4 regions of the Bacillus sp. FSL H8-0534 genome follow, and region 1 is predicted to be linked to each of the others. Evidence: riboswitches for the same ligand, from Rfam matches in the RefSeq annotation. Region 1 holds a riboswitch; each other region holds the start of a gene.
What was found. Region 1 has a riboswitch for S-adenosylmethionine ahead of MHH71_RS13790 (MetQ/NlpA family ABC transporter substrate-binding protein). Riboswitches for the same ligand answer to the same signal wherever they lie in the genome.
Positions count from the first base shown of each region.

Region 2: linked by a shared signal. The riboswitch ahead of MHH71_RS08390 (Na+/H+ antiporter NhaC family protein) and the one ahead of MHH71_RS13790 (MetQ/NlpA family ABC transporter substrate-binding protein) in region 1 are both predicted to bind S-adenosylmethionine.
Region 3: linked by a shared signal. The riboswitch ahead of MHH71_RS00080 (hypothetical protein) and the one ahead of MHH71_RS13790 (MetQ/NlpA family ABC transporter substrate-binding protein) in region 1 are both predicted to bind S-adenosylmethionine.
Region 4: linked by a shared signal. The riboswitch ahead of MHH71_RS00940 (MetQ/NlpA family ABC transporter substrate-binding protein) and the one ahead of MHH71_RS13790 (MetQ/NlpA family ABC transporter substrate-binding protein) in region 1 are both predicted to bind S-adenosylmethionine.

Region 1 covers NZ_JBBOUC010000001.1:2,685,793-2,690,158, forward strand. Annotated here, with positions in the region: partial or broken gene MHH71_RS13775 (thioredoxin family protein) at 1-90, opposite strand, end outside; gene MHH71_RS13780 (methionine ABC transporter permease) at 238-906, opposite strand; gene MHH71_RS13785 (methionine ABC transporter ATP-binding protein) at 881-1,921, opposite strand; gene MHH71_RS13790 (MetQ/NlpA family ABC transporter substrate-binding protein) at 1,934-2,746, opposite strand; SAM riboswitch class I at 2,833-2,946, opposite strand; gene MHH71_RS13795 (hypothetical protein) at 3,182-3,499, shown strand; gene MHH71_RS13800 (ABC-F family ATP-binding cassette domain-containing protein) at 3,599-4,366, opposite strand, start outside.
Region 2 covers NZ_JBBOUC010000001.1:1,594,588-1,598,953, forward strand. Annotated here, with positions in the region: gene MHH71_RS08380 (PspA/IM30 family protein) at 1-167, opposite strand, end outside; gene MHH71_RS08385 (lmo0954 family membrane protein) at 212-568, opposite strand; gene MHH71_RS08390 (Na+/H+ antiporter NhaC family protein) at 769-2,085, opposite strand; SAM riboswitch class I at 2,191-2,295, opposite strand; gene MHH71_RS08395 (DUF402 domain-containing protein) at 2,446-2,964, opposite strand; gene gltP (glutamate/aspartate:proton symporter GltP) at 3,030-4,301, opposite strand.
Region 3 covers NZ_JBBOUC010000001.1:12,154-16,519, forward strand. Annotated here, with positions in the region: gene MHH71_RS00060 (ABC transporter ATP-binding protein) at 1-827, shown strand, start outside; gene MHH71_RS00065 (ECF transporter S component) at 800-1,522, shown strand; gene MHH71_RS00070 (YwiC-like family protein) at 1,737-2,447, shown strand; gene MHH71_RS00075 (hypothetical protein) at 2,494-2,685, opposite strand; SAM riboswitch class I at 3,020-3,118, shown strand; gene MHH71_RS00080 (hypothetical protein) at 3,221-3,481, shown strand; gene MHH71_RS00085 (NAD(P)H-dependent oxidoreductase) at 3,765-4,340, shown strand; gene MHH71_RS00090 (hypothetical protein) at 4,337-4,366, shown strand, end outside.
Region 4 covers NZ_JBBOUC010000001.1:155,438-159,803, reverse strand. Annotated here, with positions in the region: gene MHH71_RS00945 (acyl-CoA dehydrogenase family protein) at 1-743, opposite strand, end outside; gene MHH71_RS00940 (MetQ/NlpA family ABC transporter substrate-binding protein) at 757-1,575, opposite strand; SAM riboswitch class I at 1,635-1,724, opposite strand; gene MHH71_RS00935 (YdcF family protein) at 1,896-2,525, opposite strand; gene MHH71_RS00930 (GNAT family N-acetyltransferase) at 2,855-3,352, opposite strand; gene MHH71_RS00925 (GNAT family N-acetyltransferase) at 3,362-3,940, opposite strand; gene MHH71_RS00920 (hypothetical protein) at 4,014-4,304, opposite strand.

The DNA of each region.
Region 1 (4,366 bases):
TCTCTAACATCACATCACGCCACAATTTCCGGTTTTTATGAATAAAAGTAATCATCCTTGTTCTTCAATATATGCTATTAATTCTTCTATTACATATTTTTACTATTATTTTACACGAAAAATTCAAATGATACCACGATATGGTATCTAAAAAAATTAGGTCTCAATTTTATTTATACCTATATTCCAAAAAATAAAAAAGTGCGGTACCTCTTATATTAGAGCTACCGCACTTTTTCAATCTTTCTTTAATTTTCTCGCAATCCCGTTCCCTAGAGATTGTAATCCTTGAACAAGAATAATTAGGATAAAGACTGTTGCATACATCACTTCTGGCTCATAACGCAAATGACCGAATCGATATGCTAAATCTCCAAGACCACCTGCTCCTACAAGTCCAGCCATCGCAGTTGCACCGATTAATCCAATCGTTGCGATGGTCAAGCCGAGCACAAGCGATGGACGCGCTTCTCTAACCATAACGTGCCAAATAATTTTTATAGTAGAAACTCCCATTGCTTGATACGCCTCAATTACACCACGATCCACTTCTAGTAAAGCTGTTTCCATTAAACGTGCAATATAAGGAGCTGTAAATACAACAAGCGGTACAATCACACCTTTCACACCAATTGAAGTTCCCATAAGCAGTTTTGTAAACGGTAGAATGAAGAATAATAGAATAATAAATGGAATAGAACGAATGACATTAATAATTGTATTAAAAATAGGGTATACGATTTTATTCTCTAGTTGACCACCAGGCCTTGTTAAAACAAGTGTTACTCCTAGTGGCAATGCAATAATAATTGATATAAGTAGTGAAATTGATGTCATTTGAAACGTTTGAATCGTTGCTTCCCATATCACGTTACTCCATTCATCCAAAAAGGACTTGTTTCCCATACTCTTTCCTACCTCCTTCTACGATGATTCCTTGTTCCTGTAAAAATACTAAAGCTCTATGTACCTCGTTTTCTTCACCTTGCATATGAACAACGAGTTTACCGTACGCTTCATGCTTTAATTGTGTAATATTACCAGATAAAATATTGGGATACACTTGGAATCGTTTTGTAGCAACAGCCAATGCTGGTTCTCCTGAAGAGTTCCCTATAAACGAAAGTGTTACAATCTCCCCAGTGTTTTTTAGCTCTTTCTGTACTTCTTCCGGAATTTTAGCTGCAAAAGCGCTGTTTACAAATTTTTTCGTGGTTACATGTTGCGGATTTGTAAAAATATCCTTTACTGTGCCACTCTCAACCACAGCCCCATTCTCCATTACAGCAACTCGATCACATATACGCTGAATTACATTCATTTCGTGTGTAATTAGCAAAATCGTAATACCTATTTTCTCATTGATCTCTAGTAGCAAATCTAAAATAGAATCTGTTGTTTCTGGGTCTAATGCACTTGTCGCTTCATCACTTAGCAAAATTTCTGGTTCATAGGATAGTGCACGCGCAATCGCAACACGCTGTTTTTGACCACCAGAAAGCTCACTTGGATATGCATCTTTTCTATCAAAAAGGTCAACAATACTTAAATATTTTTCTACTCTTTTTTCAATTTCAGTTTTTGGAATCCCAGCTAGACGTAAAGGTAATGCAATATTTTCATAAACATTGACTGTTTTTAATAAGTTAAATCCTTGAAAAATCATCCCGATTTTTTGTCTCGCTTGCGCTAACTCTTTTGTAGATAAAGTTGTTAAATCTTTTTCATTTACAATTATATTTCCTGTTGTTGGTTTTTCTAATAAATTTACACAACGGATTAATGTACTTTTACCAGCGCCACTATATCCGATGATTCCAAATACTTCTCCTTTCTCTACTTTAAGAGAAATTGGTTTAAGAGCTTCAACCTTACCTTTTTTTGTTGTAAATACTTTGGATACATTTTTCAGTTCAATCATTATAGTCAGCTCCTACCAAGATGGCAAAACAGAACCATCGAATTTTTTCTCAATAAACTCTTTAACTTCTTTAGATTGATACGCTTTCTTTAATTTTTTTACAGCTGCATCATCCTTATTTCCCGTACGAACAACCACCCAGTTTACATATGGTGAATCTTTTCCTTCACGGAAAATAGAATCTTTAGCTGGATTTAGTTTTGCACCTAATGCAAAATTCGTATTAATCGCCGCTGCTTTCACTTCATCTAGCTGCGTTGGTAATTGTGACGCCTCTAATTCAACAATTTTCAAATTCTTCGGATTCTCAATCACATCTTTTACAGTTGCTTTCTCGGTTGCTTTTGGATCAACCTTTAAAACACCTGCTTTTTCAAATAATTTTAATGCCCGAAGTTCATTCGTTGGATCATTGGGTAAAGCAATTGCATCTCCATCTTTTAACTCTTTTACATCTTTCAGTTTTTTAGAATATACTCCCATTGGGAACGTTACCGTTGAAAATACTTCTGTCAATTTCATATTGCGTTCTGCTTTAAATACATCTAAATAGGATTTCGTTTGATAGCTATTCACATCAATGTCTTTTTCGTCTAACGATACATTTGGTGCTACATAATCATTAAATACCTTTAAATCAACTTGTAGACCATCTTTTGCCGCCACTTCTTTTACTTTTTCAAAAATCTGCTCATGTGGTCCACCTGTTACACCAACTGTAATCTTTTTCTCATCTAGCGCTTTTGCTTCCTTCCCCGAATCAGCACTACATGCGCCTAATAACAATACTGTTCCACTTACAATACTTAACAACAACTTTTTCATATACAATTCCCCCTTATATATATCTGTTCTTAAACAAAAAACACCTCTCAAATAAGAGAGGTGTCGAATAGACAAAATAGGCTCCTCTCTTATCTTCCAAAACGAAAATCGTTTTGCAGGAATTAGCACCTTAGCTTATAATTCATAAGCTCGGTTGCCGGGCATCATAGGGCCAGTCCCTCCGCCTCTCTGGATAAGAGTATTTGTATTAAATTTTTCAAAAACTATGGTACTAATAGTAAATCTCACAAAAAATTTTGTCAATAGGATTTTTCTGAATATAATTTATTTACGAATAATTGATTTCTTTCTTCTAATTATCTATTTGGTAGTCTCTAGACGTAATGGGCAATAGCTATGTACAAAGTATCCCTATCGTTAATATACTAGAACAGCAAATACTTTATATAAACAAACGAAAAGAGGTTATACTGTATGCAAGATAAACATGCTATACAAACCCTACTATTATCTCAGATAGAAAAACTCTCTCAATCCTTTCATTACGATTTTTTATATGAAGAGGCACAACAAGGAACACTATGCCAAATACTTTTACGAGATGATAACGGCTCCATCGTAGCAACGCCACTTAGTTTTCATATGTTGATAAACGAAGTTGCTGGTAAAGGAGAACTTATTTTTTATAACGAACATGGTGAATTTCATCGACAAAAATTTGATATTTATACGGAAGAAAGTATTGTTAAATTACTATTATTCATTCAAGAACGACTACAAGTAAATCAATAAATAATATGAAAGCAGCTACGTAACATGTAGCTGCTTTCATATTATTTATACTAAAATATTTTATGCCTTGCCCATTACACTCCTAAATAAACGGCTCTCTTATTTTTTAGTAACGTTCATTTCCTCCAGATTCCAAACTCTCGTCACCCAAGATTCATAAAAAGAAGGTTCATGAGAAACGAGTAAAATTGTCCCTTGATAGTGTTCTAAAGCTTCTCTCAATGCCTCTTTCGCCTGTACATCTAAATGATTCGTCGGCTCATCTAGAATTAAAACATTACTCCGCATTAACATAAGTTCACATAAACGTACCTTCGTTTGTTCTCCACCACTTAAAGAGCATAGAGATTGCCGAATGTGATCGGCCTTCAAACCACATCTTGCTAGGGATTGCCGAATTTCTTTTTGCGTCATATCCGGACGCCCTGACCATACTTGCTCAAGTGGTGTAACTTCTACCCTAAATTCTTCTTGAGCAAAATATGCAGGTTGTACCCGCTCTCCAATATGAACTCTCCCGCTTAATGGTTCTAATTGTCCTAACAACGTTTTTAGCATTGTTGTTTTTCCAATTCCATTATGACCAACAATTGCAATCTTTTCGCCCCTTTTCACTTGTAAATTAAGGGATGGAAACAATGGTTCCACGTAACCAATTTGAATTTGCTGTGCTTGTAATATGCGGCTCACAGGCTCAGTGTGAATCTGAAAATGAAAACGCGACCGTGGTACATCGTTATGTTTTCCAATTTTTTTCATTTTCTCCAATACCTTTTCACGGCTTTTTGCCTGCTTTGCTTTTCGAATTTTATTTTTTTGAATAAAACTCTCTAAATTTGCAATTTCCTTTTGTTGTCTCGTATAAGC
Region 2 (4,366 bases), 1.1 Mb from region 1:
GTTTTATGACGCTGAATTAATTTTTCAATTTTTGTTACTTCACGCTCGCTATCGCGTAAATATTGATTTAACATAGCGATTGGATTTTTTCTTTCTTTCTCATCTAAAACATTATGAAAATCTGCTAAAATTGCATCGCGTACACGTCCGAATAAAGATTGTTTCATTATAATCTTCCTCTCTTCTACTTTATGATTTAAATTGTTTTATATTAGTTTTTCATTAACTTGTTCCACTCATCTTCAAAGTTGCTATATCGTTTAGAGCCTTCTGAAGCAGAATCAACTACTACATCTTTTTCTTTTTTCCACTCACGGTATCCATAGTATAGAACTACTAATGCTACGATACCGATTAATGCTGGGGAATGGGAAAGGGCAATTGACAAGCCGATTAAACCGCCAATACCCCAAACTAACTTTCCAAAAAATGATTGTGCTCGCACAAATGATTTATAGCTCCAGTACACAATCCCTGCTCCAATTGCGAATCCTACAATACCAGCAAGACTACCAAGAGCAATCAAAGCCAAAATACCGGCCGCGATAAACGCTAAAAATTGTTTCATCTTGTGCTTGCCTCCCTTCGATTTGATACTCTTATCTTAACTATTTTTTTGACTTTCCATAACGAGCTTAAGAACCGTTTTCGAATCAGACTTAAGACCTATTCCGGGTCAGCCCTACATTAATATGCATATAAAGTTAAACAAAGCGTATATACGCTTCATAAAGAAAAGAGGATGCCTTATATAAGACATCCTCTTCTTTACGCTGTTTTATGATATTCTTTTTTTTCCGCTACCTTCGAAAACCGCGGAAAACCAATTAAAATGGAGACTATACCACATACTCCAACTAAAATTGGATAAAACGCATATGGTAACAGTTCAATTGGAGATAATGCGGCAAATCCTGCTGCTGTTAACATTTGTGCACCGTACGGAATTAATCCTTGTATGCAGCAAGAGAAAAGATCTAACACACTCGCTGATTTTCGTGGATCAATTTCATATTGATCGGCAATATTTTTTGCAAGCGGTCCTGTGAAAATAATAGAAATTGTGTTATTCGCTGTACACATATTCGTCATACTCACTAAACCGGCGATTCCAAACTCCGCGCCTTTTTTCGAACGAATATTACGTGTTAATATATCCATTAAATATTGAATACCACCATTATATTGAATGAGTTCAACCATTCCACCGATTAAAATTGCTAGTAATACTAACTCCATCATACCGCCAATGCCAGTCGTTACACTTTTAAAGAAACTCGCTAATGTATAACTTCCATCTATTAGGCCGATAATGCCAGATAATACAGTTCCACCTGTTAATACGATGAGCACATTCCATCCAAGCAACGCTGTAACAAGTACACCTGCGTATGGTAAAATTTTCACCCAATCAAACATATGAGCTTTAATTTCTGTATGATTCCCTAATGTAATAACTACTAATAGTACAATCGTTATAATTGCAGCTGGCAGTACAATTAAAAAGTTCGTTTTAAACTTATCTTTCATTTCTGTTCCTTGCGAACGAACAGCTGCAATTGTCGTGTCAGAAATAAATGATAGATTGTCACCAAACATTGCCCCACCGACAACTGTTGCCATCGTTAACGCAATAGAAATATCTGTTTGCTGGCTAATCCCTACAGCAATTGGTGCTAACGCTGCAATAGTTCCCATCGAAGTTCCCATCGCTAGTGAAATAAAGGCCCCTATAACAAAAATCCCAGCAACGATAAACCCTTGCGGTAAAATAGACAGTGCTAAATTAACTGTAGAGTCAACTCCACCCATTCCTTTTGCTGTTTCAGAAAACGCACCAGCAAGTACAAAAATCAACACCATAATCATAATATCCGGATTACCAGCCCCTTTGGCAAACCGTTCAACTTTCACTGTAAAGCTTTCCTTACGATTCATCACTAACGCTGTTCCTACAGCTATTAAAATCGCAACAAGTATCGGCAATTTATAGAAATCACCTGTAATAATGCCAGAACCAATAAATAGCCCCAAAAATATTCCAAGCGGTAATAACGCCAAACCATTCCCTCTCGTTTGTTTCAAAATAACATCTCTCCCTATTTCTAAACTATTTCTAAACCTTTTCTATTCAATAACAAAAGACCTCTTCCGAAAAGAAGAGGTCTTATAATTCTATAAGAAACACTCTCCTCATCTTTCAAGCACATGCTTGCTGGATTTGGCACAGCACTCCATCGTGAGTCCGCTGCCGAGGCATCGTAGGGCCAGTCCCTCCGCCTCTCTTTATAAGAAGGTTTCATATTTTATTTTTAATAATAATTTCTTTCCTAACTTTACTCGCTTACAAATCAAAAGTCAATTATTATTTGTATAAAAACAGTTGGTATTTTTTTGATATTTATACAAAAACACGAATAAATCAGCATAAAGAAAGGAAAATAGTCATTTTAATTTTTGAATTTCTTTTTCTAAAATTGCAATCCAAGGAAGCTTTTCTTTTTCAATTTCCTCCATAAGCCATTTGGCCGTATCCCACGCTACATTATGTTCTTCTTCAGAAATATCTCCAGCTATATACGCTTCTTCTAATTCATCTTCATCCAGTAAATATACCTCACCGTTAGGTAATAACACTACATCCAAATATAAATCGTCGAAATAGGGCATACCTCGCCCATCTATTCTAAATTTTTTTGCCACATCAATATAATACTGCACTAAGTTCTTCTTTTCATCGAGCATAGCTGTAATCGCAAAGTTCTTATCATTTATAAAATACTGCACCCATGTGTATCCATCATTTACAATGCAAAGTTCTTGATTATTATATTGCTTGTAACTAGGCTCTGTCACTTTGGGCGTATGCAGTATCCCTAACATTCCTTGCTCTATGATCTTCACTTCATATGTTTTCTCTATTAGCCGTTCCCAGGACGAACCATCTCCGTATTTCCGTTTCATTATTCTCTCTCCTTTACTATGCAAAAAAGCCCCCACATCTTATGTGAGGGCTTTTACGACAATTATTACGCTGCTTGTTTCTCTGAAATCTCTTTTAAATAGGCTTGTCCTTTTGCATCGTCATATTGACCTTCCCACTTAGACATAACAACAGCTGCTAAAGAGTTACCTACAACGTTAACTGCTGTACGAGCCATATCTAAAATACGGTCAATACCTGCGATAAATGCTAAACCTTCTGCTGGAATACCTACTGTACCAAGTGTCGCTAATAGTACAACGAATGATACTCCTGGTACACCGGCAATCCCTTTAGATGTAACCATTAATACAAGTAATAATGTAATTTGTTGTGTAATGGATAAATCAATACCGTACATTTGCGCTAAGAAAATTGCCGCAATCGCTTGGTATAGCGTCGATCCATCTAAGTTAAACGAGTAACCAGTTGGAATAACGAAAGATGTAATTGCTTTCGGACAACCGAATTTCTCCATTTTCTCCATCAGTTTCGGTAAAACCGTTTCTGAGCTCGCAGTAGAATACGCTAAAATCAGCTCATCTTTTAAAATTTTGAAGAATTGGAAAATATTAATCCTGAATAATTTTGCCGTAAGTCCTAATACAACTACGACGAAGAAAATCATGGATCCATAAACGACGATTACTAATTTCCCTAACGGAATTAATGAAGCTAAACCAAATGTAGAAACTGTAACACCGATTAATGCGAATACACCAAATGGTGCGAACTTCATAACTTGGTTTGTTACGTAAAACATTGCATCTGCTACGCCTTGGAAAAATTGAAGAACCGGTCGTCCTCTTTCACCAACCGCCGCAACTCCTAAACCAAATAGTACAGAGAAGAAAATAATGGCAAGCATATCGCCATCAACCAATGATTTCATAATATTCGTCGGAACGATATTTACAAATGTATCTGCAAACGAATGACTTTGCACTTGAGCTGTCGTTTCTGCATATTTAGAAATATCAGTCTTTGTTAATTGATCCATATTCACGCCTTTTCCTGGTTGAAAAATATTCGCTACCAGTAGGCCAACAACAATCGCAATCGTTGTAATAATTTCGAAGTAAATAATTGTCTTTCCGCCTAATCGACCTAGCTTTTTAACATCACCAACTCCTGCAACCCCAACAATGATGCTCGCTACGACGATTGGTACAACAATCATTTTAATTAATCGGATGAAAATATCACCAATTGGTTTTAAGTATCCTACCACTGTGCTATCGCCATAAAAAATTGCCCCAACTGCAATACCAAGCGCAAGACCTATTAAAATTTGCCATGCAAGTCCTATCCTTTTCATACTTGCTGCAACCCCCTTCTTAGATGCATTAACTCTCCCCTTCTCTTGTTCTATGAAACTAAGAA
Region 3 (4,366 bases), 2.7 Mb from region 1:
AACATGAAGTGCCAGTTATATCGCAAACAGAAAAAAAAGAAGTGATTTTACAAGTAAAACATATATCCTTTCAATATGAAAAAAATAGCCCTTTTATTTTACGGGACTTAACCTTATCAATTGAACAAGGGAAGTGGACTGCGCTTGTTGGGAAAAATGGTACTGGAAAATCAACACTTTTAACCATCTTGGCAGGATTAAACAAAACTAGAAGAGGAAAAGTACGGTGGAACGGAACGGAGATTCATAAAATTGATTCAAAGGAACGATTTAAAAGAATAGGTTTTGTATCGCAACATCCATATTATCATTTTACATTTGAGACGGTGTGGGATGAAGTTTTTGAAAGAGCAAATGAATTATATGGTGATATAGGGAAAAAAATCGCAGGAGATATGTTGAAAAGATTTTGGCTTCATTCTATTCGAGATCGTCATCCACATGATTGTAGTGGGGGAGAACAACAGTTAATCGCACTATGTACGGCTTTATTATCGAAGCCAAATTTATTATTACTAGACGAACCGACAAAAGGGCTTGATCCAGAAAAAAAAGAAAAATTAGGTGTGCTGTTTCAAGAGTTACAAAAAGAAGGAACAACAATTGTGATGGCAACACATGACATTGAATTTGCAGCTAAATATGTTGATCATTGTATGATGTTATTTGATGGGAACGTAATTATGGATGATACACCAAAGAAATTCTTTAGTGATAATTTCTTTTATACAACATCTATTAATCGTTTTATTCGCAAGCAATTACCTTATGCATTAACGTGGGAGGATGTGTACAAATCGTGTCCAAGCGATATTTTGCTCTCATAATGCTTAGTTTCATTATTGTAATAAGTACGCTTCTCTTTACTTCTTTTGTAACAGATAAATATTATATTTGGTGTAGTTTATTTTTATTATCCATTATCATGTTACCTTTTTATATACGATTTGAGAGGAAAGCATTTGTTTCACGTGAAATAGTCATTGTAGCTGTTTTAGCAGCAATAGCAGCAGTTAGTCGTGTACCGTTTTCCATTATGCCGAGTGTACAACCAACATCTTTTGTTATTATTGTATCTGCAATTGTTTTTGGAAGTGAAACAGGCTTTATGATTGGGGCAACGGCAGCACTTGTATCTAATATATTTTTAGGACAGGGGCCTTGGACACCGTGGCAAATGTTTTCTTGGGGAATGATAGGCTTTATAGCTGGTTTACTTCGAAATACATTTATAATGAGAAAGTTATGGGGGAGAGTCATCTATGGGTTCATAGCCGGCTTTGTTTTTGGCTGGATTATGAACTTGTGGGGGATACTTGGCTTTTTAGAAGGATTAACATGGAAAGACTTTATTGCATACTACGCTGCAAGTTTTTACTTTGATCTAGCTCATGCACTCTCAAATGTAATTTTTCTTGTTTTGTTTAGCTCATCGTGGATTAGAATTATTACAAGGTTTAAAAAGAAATATGGAATTTTAGATGATGATAAAGAGCTATTATCTCAAGTAAACAAAGCATAAGTACATATCATAAAGCATAAGAATATAAAGTAGGGTCGCGACTTACATATTCGTTTGCCTCTTTCATGCTTCTTACCACTGGTGAGAAGCATTTTTTCATACATATTATATTGTGAAAAATGTCAAGAAATCGATTTAATATGCTTCGATTTTTATATGAGATTTTTTATATAATAGTAAATGAGAAAAAATTCAAAGAGGAGATGCCTTATTCATGAAGCTAGTTGTTCCAAAGCAGCACGGTGCATGGGGGATGCTGCTGATTCCATTTATACTTAGTGTAATACTTGGTAAAGCTACTTTCTATCATATTCCACTCTTTATCGCTTGGTTATTTATCTATTTAGCAACATATCCATTTTTAATGTACATGAAGCAACCGCGAAAGAAAGCATTTTTACATTCAGCAATTATTTATTTTATTATTGCATGTGTCTTCGGTATACTATCTTTACTATACGAGTGGAGAATTCTTTTCCTCGCAGCTGTTATGATTCCGCTCTTTTTTGTGAATATATATTTTGCTCGTCAAAAAAGGGAACGAGCTTTAGTAAATGATATTTGTGCAATACTTGTTTTCTGCACGGGCGGTTTGATTAGTTATTATTTTTCAATGAAAACAATTGATGAAACAGCATGTTGGATTGCAGCAACTTCTTTTTTATACTTTTTAGGTAGTACATTTTATGTGAAAACTATGATACGTGAAAAGAATAACCCGACATATCGTTATGTATCATGGGGATATCACATTTTCTTAACTGTTGCATTGTTTGTAGTAAACCCATGGCTTTCTCTAGTTTTTATACCTAGTCTAGTTCGAGCAATTATATTATATGGTAAGAAAATATCTATTTTAAAAGTAGGGGTTTTAGAAATCGTTAATTCTGTATATTTTTTAATTGTCACGGCAATACTGTTTTAGTATGCCATTTGAGTTACATCCCATCTAGTAAATAGATGGGATGTATTTATTCTTGTTCCAAAATATGAACCGCATGATCACATTTTTGTAAGGCGTGCTCCACAGCCTGTAAGGATTGTTCTATACGTTCTCGATTATCACTTTTTTCGACTGTTTGTAATGCGTTTTCTAAAGATTGTTTTGCTTCATGTAAAGAATGATAAGAATCTTGAACATATCCACGTGCGTTTTTGCTCATTATATATTACTCCTTTATCCCGCTATTTGTGGGCAGTAATACTCCTACCTCAAAATTCGGTGAAAGAAAAGAAGTTAGGTGGGAGTTAAACTGCCCGTAAAAGCTCGATTGGTCGGGCTAATAATCAGTGGGGGATGTAGAAAACCCCCACTGATTAAAGTTCCACTCTATTGCATACACTTCTAGTATGAACGTTAGAAAAGAAAATATAACTTGTTTTAAATGTTTTATCCCTGCTATTACAGATAGTAATGGTTCAATTGATTAAAGTTTCACTTTATATGATTTGACAATTGAAATGAAAATGGCTATAGTAGGCTATAAAGTGAATATTTTCTTATCCAGAGAGGTGGAGGGACTGGCCCGATGAAACCCAGCAACCGCGATGCAGGTGCTAATTCCAGCAGAACATATTTGTTCTGGGAGATAAGACGAAGATATATACGTAACTTCTTCTTATCGAAGAGGTTTTTTTGTTGCAAAAAAACCGATTCTAAAAACAACAGAATAAGAAGAAAGGGGTTGCAATTGTACTGTGACACTTGAAAAATACGTAAAGCTGCGTAATGCAGTATATGAATATATGATGGAGCAAGATAAACCAATATCACTATTAGATATTCAAGAACATATCGTTTCGCATCATGAAGGAAAATTCACGAAAAAAATGTTACACCAATTTTATTTATCAAGGTTATTAGACGAATTGAAACTGGATGGGAAAATTACTTTAGCTGATGAAGAATACCTCTATGCTGAAAAAGGGGTATATTATAAGGCGCGAAAAGGGAGCTAGGCTCTCTTTTTTCATGCTATAATTTATCTGAAAATTAAAAGGAGTATGTAGAGTAAAAGACTGCAGAAGCAGCCTGATACAAGGGAATGGTGTTGAGTGTGTAGTGTCAAAAGTTGAATATGCCCTGAAAGAGGCATTTCATTCGGCTAAAAACGAAAAGAGACACCTTCGCCGAGTAGGTGTCAGTTGTTGTGTCATGTAGGCTTGCTACTTGACATGTATTAGAATATCATGCAAACCAGGCGGAGTCAAAAGGGAATTTAAGGAAAGGTGTTGTTTGGAGATGAATGTACTAATCATATATGCACATCCCAATCCATCTAGTTTCAATGCAGCTATATTAGAACATGTACAAAAAGGACTGCAAAAAACAAATCATTTTGTTACATTGCTTGACCTATATAAAGAACAATTTAACCCAGTACTTATTTTTAATGAAGATAAGAGAAGACGTGATTTAGCATATGAAGAAGAGACAGAAAAATACAGAAGATTGATCAAAGAGACAGATTTTTTTATTTTTATTTATCTAATATGGTGGTGGGGAATGCCAGCTATTTTGAAAGGGTTTATTGATCGCGTTTTTGTTACAGGATTTTCTTATAAATATGAAGGGGCGTTACCAAAAGGATTACTCATAGGAAAAAAAGCATGGGTTATTAATACTTTAGATTCGCCGTTATGGTACGTGGCACTCTTATATCGCTCTGCTGATTGGGTGATTATGAAAAAGGGGATTTTACGATTTTGTGGTATACGCCAAATAAAACGTTCAGTCTTTCAATCTGTAAAAACAAGTAAAGCGATAAAACGGGAAAAGTGGCTGCTAGAAATGCAAGAAAAGGCTAAAAAATTATGAGTGAAATAGAAAACATAATGAGATGC
Region 4 (4,366 bases), 2.5 Mb from region 1:
AAATAACATGCTGGTATATGAAGTAACCATCCAATTCCTTTCGGTTTCGCCTGTGAACCTTTTACATCTGTAAAAAATTTATGCGGGATTTCAACATTCTGTAATACAAGATCATGGCTAGCCGTTCCACGCATCGCAACACTATCCCATGTCTCTTCAATCAACACACCCTTTTCGTGTCTTGGAATCACAAATTCTCCTATCTCATCTCGCCCTTCAATGCTTGCAGATATGATGAAATAATCAAGTACTGGCGCCATCGTTGTGAACGTTTTTCTTCCGTTTATAATCCACTTATCGCCTTTTTGTACAGCTAATGTTTCTGGTTTTCCTCCCCGAGTAGGACTCCCTGTCTTCGGTTCAGTTGCCGCCCTGTTAAAAAGGGCGCCTTTTTTTACTTCTTCACAAAACCAAGAAAACATCTCAGGTTTCCATGAGCGATTTTCCGCAAGTTCCTTCACAATTCCAACATGCCATCCAATAGACAAAGCTGTTGCTCCATCTCCCTCTGCAATCTTCTCTTGAAATAAAACAAAATCATATAATGAAATTGCCTTCCCACCAAAATCCTTCGGAAGAGTTAACTTTGTATAACCAATACTTTGTAAGTCTTTAATATTTTCAAAAGGAAAAGAGCCTAGTTCGCTCAGTTGATGTTCCCTTCCTGCAAATTGCGGAATGAATTCTGTTATCTTCTCCAATACGAGAGCTTGTTCTTCTGTTTCTATAAATGATAATGTCATGTCAAGATCTCCTTTACTTTAAGTAGTCAGGAAGCACAAACCCTTCAAATTGTTCTTCAGACTGAATCATCTTTTTGAACTCTGGTGAATGGTATGCTTCAATTAAATCTTTCGCAAATTGTTTTTCTTTATCTTCATCACGAACCGTAACAATAATTCTATGTTGTGAAGGTGTTTTTTCTAATTCCAGTGCCTCTTTTAACTTATGTCCAGATGAAATGACAAGATTTCCGTTAATAATGCCGTAATCTAAATCTTTCATTGCCCTTGGGATTTGTGGTGATTCAAGTGGTACTAATTTGAAATCTTTCTTTTTAAACGTTATATCTTTTTCGGAAATTGTTAAAATATTTACATTTCCTTTTAATTTCACCCAGCCAATCCCTTCTAAAATACGTAATGCCCGTTCTAAATTAACTGGATCATTTGGTACCCCAATCTTCATTCCATCTTTCAAATCATCTAATGATTTATGTTTCTCAGAGTATACACCTTGAGGTGCTGATGGAACTTGAATAATACTTGAAATTTCCGCATTATTTTCTTTTGCGTAAGACTTCATAAAAGCAGTACTTTGAAATATATTTGCATCAATATCCTTATTCGTTAATGCTGGATTTGTTTCGTTTGGTGAATTAAACTCAACAATTTTAATTTTGTATCCCTTTTTCTCTAAGTACGGTTGTACCGCTTTTTTCACTTGATCACTGTACGGACCAGGTGTAAAACCTAAACGAATTTCTTTTTGATCGCCCCCTGATGTCTGCGTGCAACCCGTAATGATAAATAAACTACATACAATACTTACAAGTGCAAAAAATAAACGTTTCATCCCTTCTCCTCCTACTAAAAAACAACCTTACATATTAAGAAGGTTGTCATCTCTTTTCCTTCTTATCTACTCGGAATTAGCACCTTTTTTATTACAGATAGGTTGCTGAAGCTTCATTGGGCCGTTCCCTCCACTTCTCTCGATAAGATTATATTTGATTATGCATTCTAGTGTGTCACTATTCCGATGAAAATACAAGGTTTTTATTGAAAGTTTTTTCTATAATTTGTAAAGTTATAGAAAATCCAAAGCATATTTGCATAAAAAAAGGATAGACTCCGTAGAACCACTCTACCTTTGTCTATCCTTTTCTTTATTTTTTAATCACCTTTCAATATACGCAAAGGTAACGATGCAACATATCCAATATAAGAACATAATTCTTTAAAGAAAAATGGAATTTCCGTATCTAATGTTTTATATGCTGATGTTGGCGTTGGTGATGCATATGCATCTATCCCAATATGCTTCGCTATTCTCATCGCTCGCTTCATATGAAGAGGATCACTTACAATCGTATACGTATGTAAGCCATTATCAATTCCAACCTGTTTCGCATTCTTTAAATTATCTTCTGTAAAACGCGACTGTGTTTCAATTAATATATCTTCATCCTTTACGTTATGCTTTAATGCATACGCTTTCGCAGTACGTGCTTCTTCCTGCTCTGCTTCAAATTTAGTACCACCTGTAAAAATAATTTTTTTAATACTTCCATTCTTATACAAAGAAATCGCATGATTGATTCTTTCACGAAATACAGGAGATGGTTTTCCGTTCCAAGAAGCTGCTCCTAGTACAATAGCAGCATCTGTATCCACCTCATCCGTTTTAAAGCGATAACTCCAAATATCGTAAGCTGCATAACTTACAAATAGAATGATAGAACTAACCATGAGCAAGAACACTTGCAAGACTCTTCTTTTTTTACTTTTCTTATTTTGTTTCATTTGTACTGGCCCCCGTGCATTATCCATACTTCTAAAAAATAATCTATTTTAAATCATTATATTTGAGTTCATTTGAAAGAAGGCACTTTTCTCAACAATTGATTCGTGCTATAAAGGGTTTTCATTCAAATAGAGGATTTTTAATTTACTATTTTTTGTGGTGCATATTTTATGAATTTAATTTATGTACAAAATTTCTCATACAACTCCATTGTAACGAATTTTTTCACAGAAGGGAATGATGAAACAAAAGTATATAAAAGAAGTAATCATTTTGTAAGAAAAAGAGGTATATTTTTTCCCTCTTAGGGACGTATACCTCTTCCACTTCACTTTACAATCCAATATTTCATATGTTGTTCTTCAAGCACACATGTAAAACCGGCTTTTTCTAACACTCTACTTGAAGCGGCATTACTCGTTAAACAATCTGCTTGAATCGTTTGCACTTCTTCATTCCGTTCTAACCATTCAACGAAAGCTTTTGCCATTTCAGTCGCATAACCCTTCCCTTGATATTCTGGTACAATACTATATCCGATCTCTACTGTACCAGTTGGATCGGGCGCACCTTTACAACCCATATCACCAATAATAACATTATCTTCCTTATGAACAATCAGTCCACTCCACTTACTTTGTTCCGGATTTTTCCGTAAACCTTCAGCAACCCATGGTAAAATATCTTTATAATCAGGCATTGGCCATTCTAAAGATATTTTATATGGTATGATTTCTTGCAGCTCTTCTCTGCCTTTTATCGTTGCCTCAACAAGTTCTAATGTAAAAGGAATCATCTTTAGTCTTTTTGTTTCAATATTTGTCATGTTTGCCTCCTATTTATACAGGTCCATTTTGTGCAGTAATCGATCTTTCACGATTGGCCACTCGCTTGCAATGATGCTATATACTACCGCATCCCTTATATAACCGCTTGGTAACCTTCTCTCATTTCGTAATATCCCTTCTTTTACTGCACCTAGCCGTTCAATTGCTCGTTGTGCTTTTTCATTTCGCAAGTCTGTTTTTATTTGCACGCGCAGCATTTGTAATTCTTCAAACGCATATTGCAATAACATATACTTACATTCCGTATTTATACTCGTTCTCTGTACACTCGGATGATACCACGTTTGACCAAGTTCAACAGTCTTGCTTTCTGTTGATATATTGTATAAACGTGTACTGCCGACAACTTCATTCGTTTTTTGATCTATCACAACAAATGGTAAATCCGTTCCCTTTTCATATCGTTTTACTGCCGTTTCAACATATCGCTCCATATCTTGATAGCTATCCATTTTAGCTATTAAATACGTCCAGATTTCTTTATTTCCTTCCACAATTGAAAATAATTTTTCTATATCATTTGTATCTATTAATCGTAACATTGCTCGTTCATTTGTTATTTGCATGAACAATTCCCCTTTTCTATGTATCTAGCTGTATTATAATTAAAAATGCACTATCTATCAAAATATTTAAAATTTATTTTCTATCACTTAAAATCCAATAATACGAAAAAGAAGACTCACTTTGTACAGAAGAAACTGTAAAAATACCTATCATTTCATTTTCCTTTAAAATGATGTAAGTGTTTTTATTTATTACCGCTTGAATGATCTCTTCGTCATCTCCACCTTCTAAAAGATACTGCCACTGGTCAATTTCTCGCTCTTTTAACCACTGTGCAACTTCTTTTAGCATTTTAACAATGAGAGGACTTTCATCATTATGTGCAGTTCTAATTTGATAGCCTTCAAGAATATTTTGATACAATTTTTCTTCCTTCCTTTTAGCACTTCGGCTTTTTACTTAAATAAAAAAAGAAACACTCTACC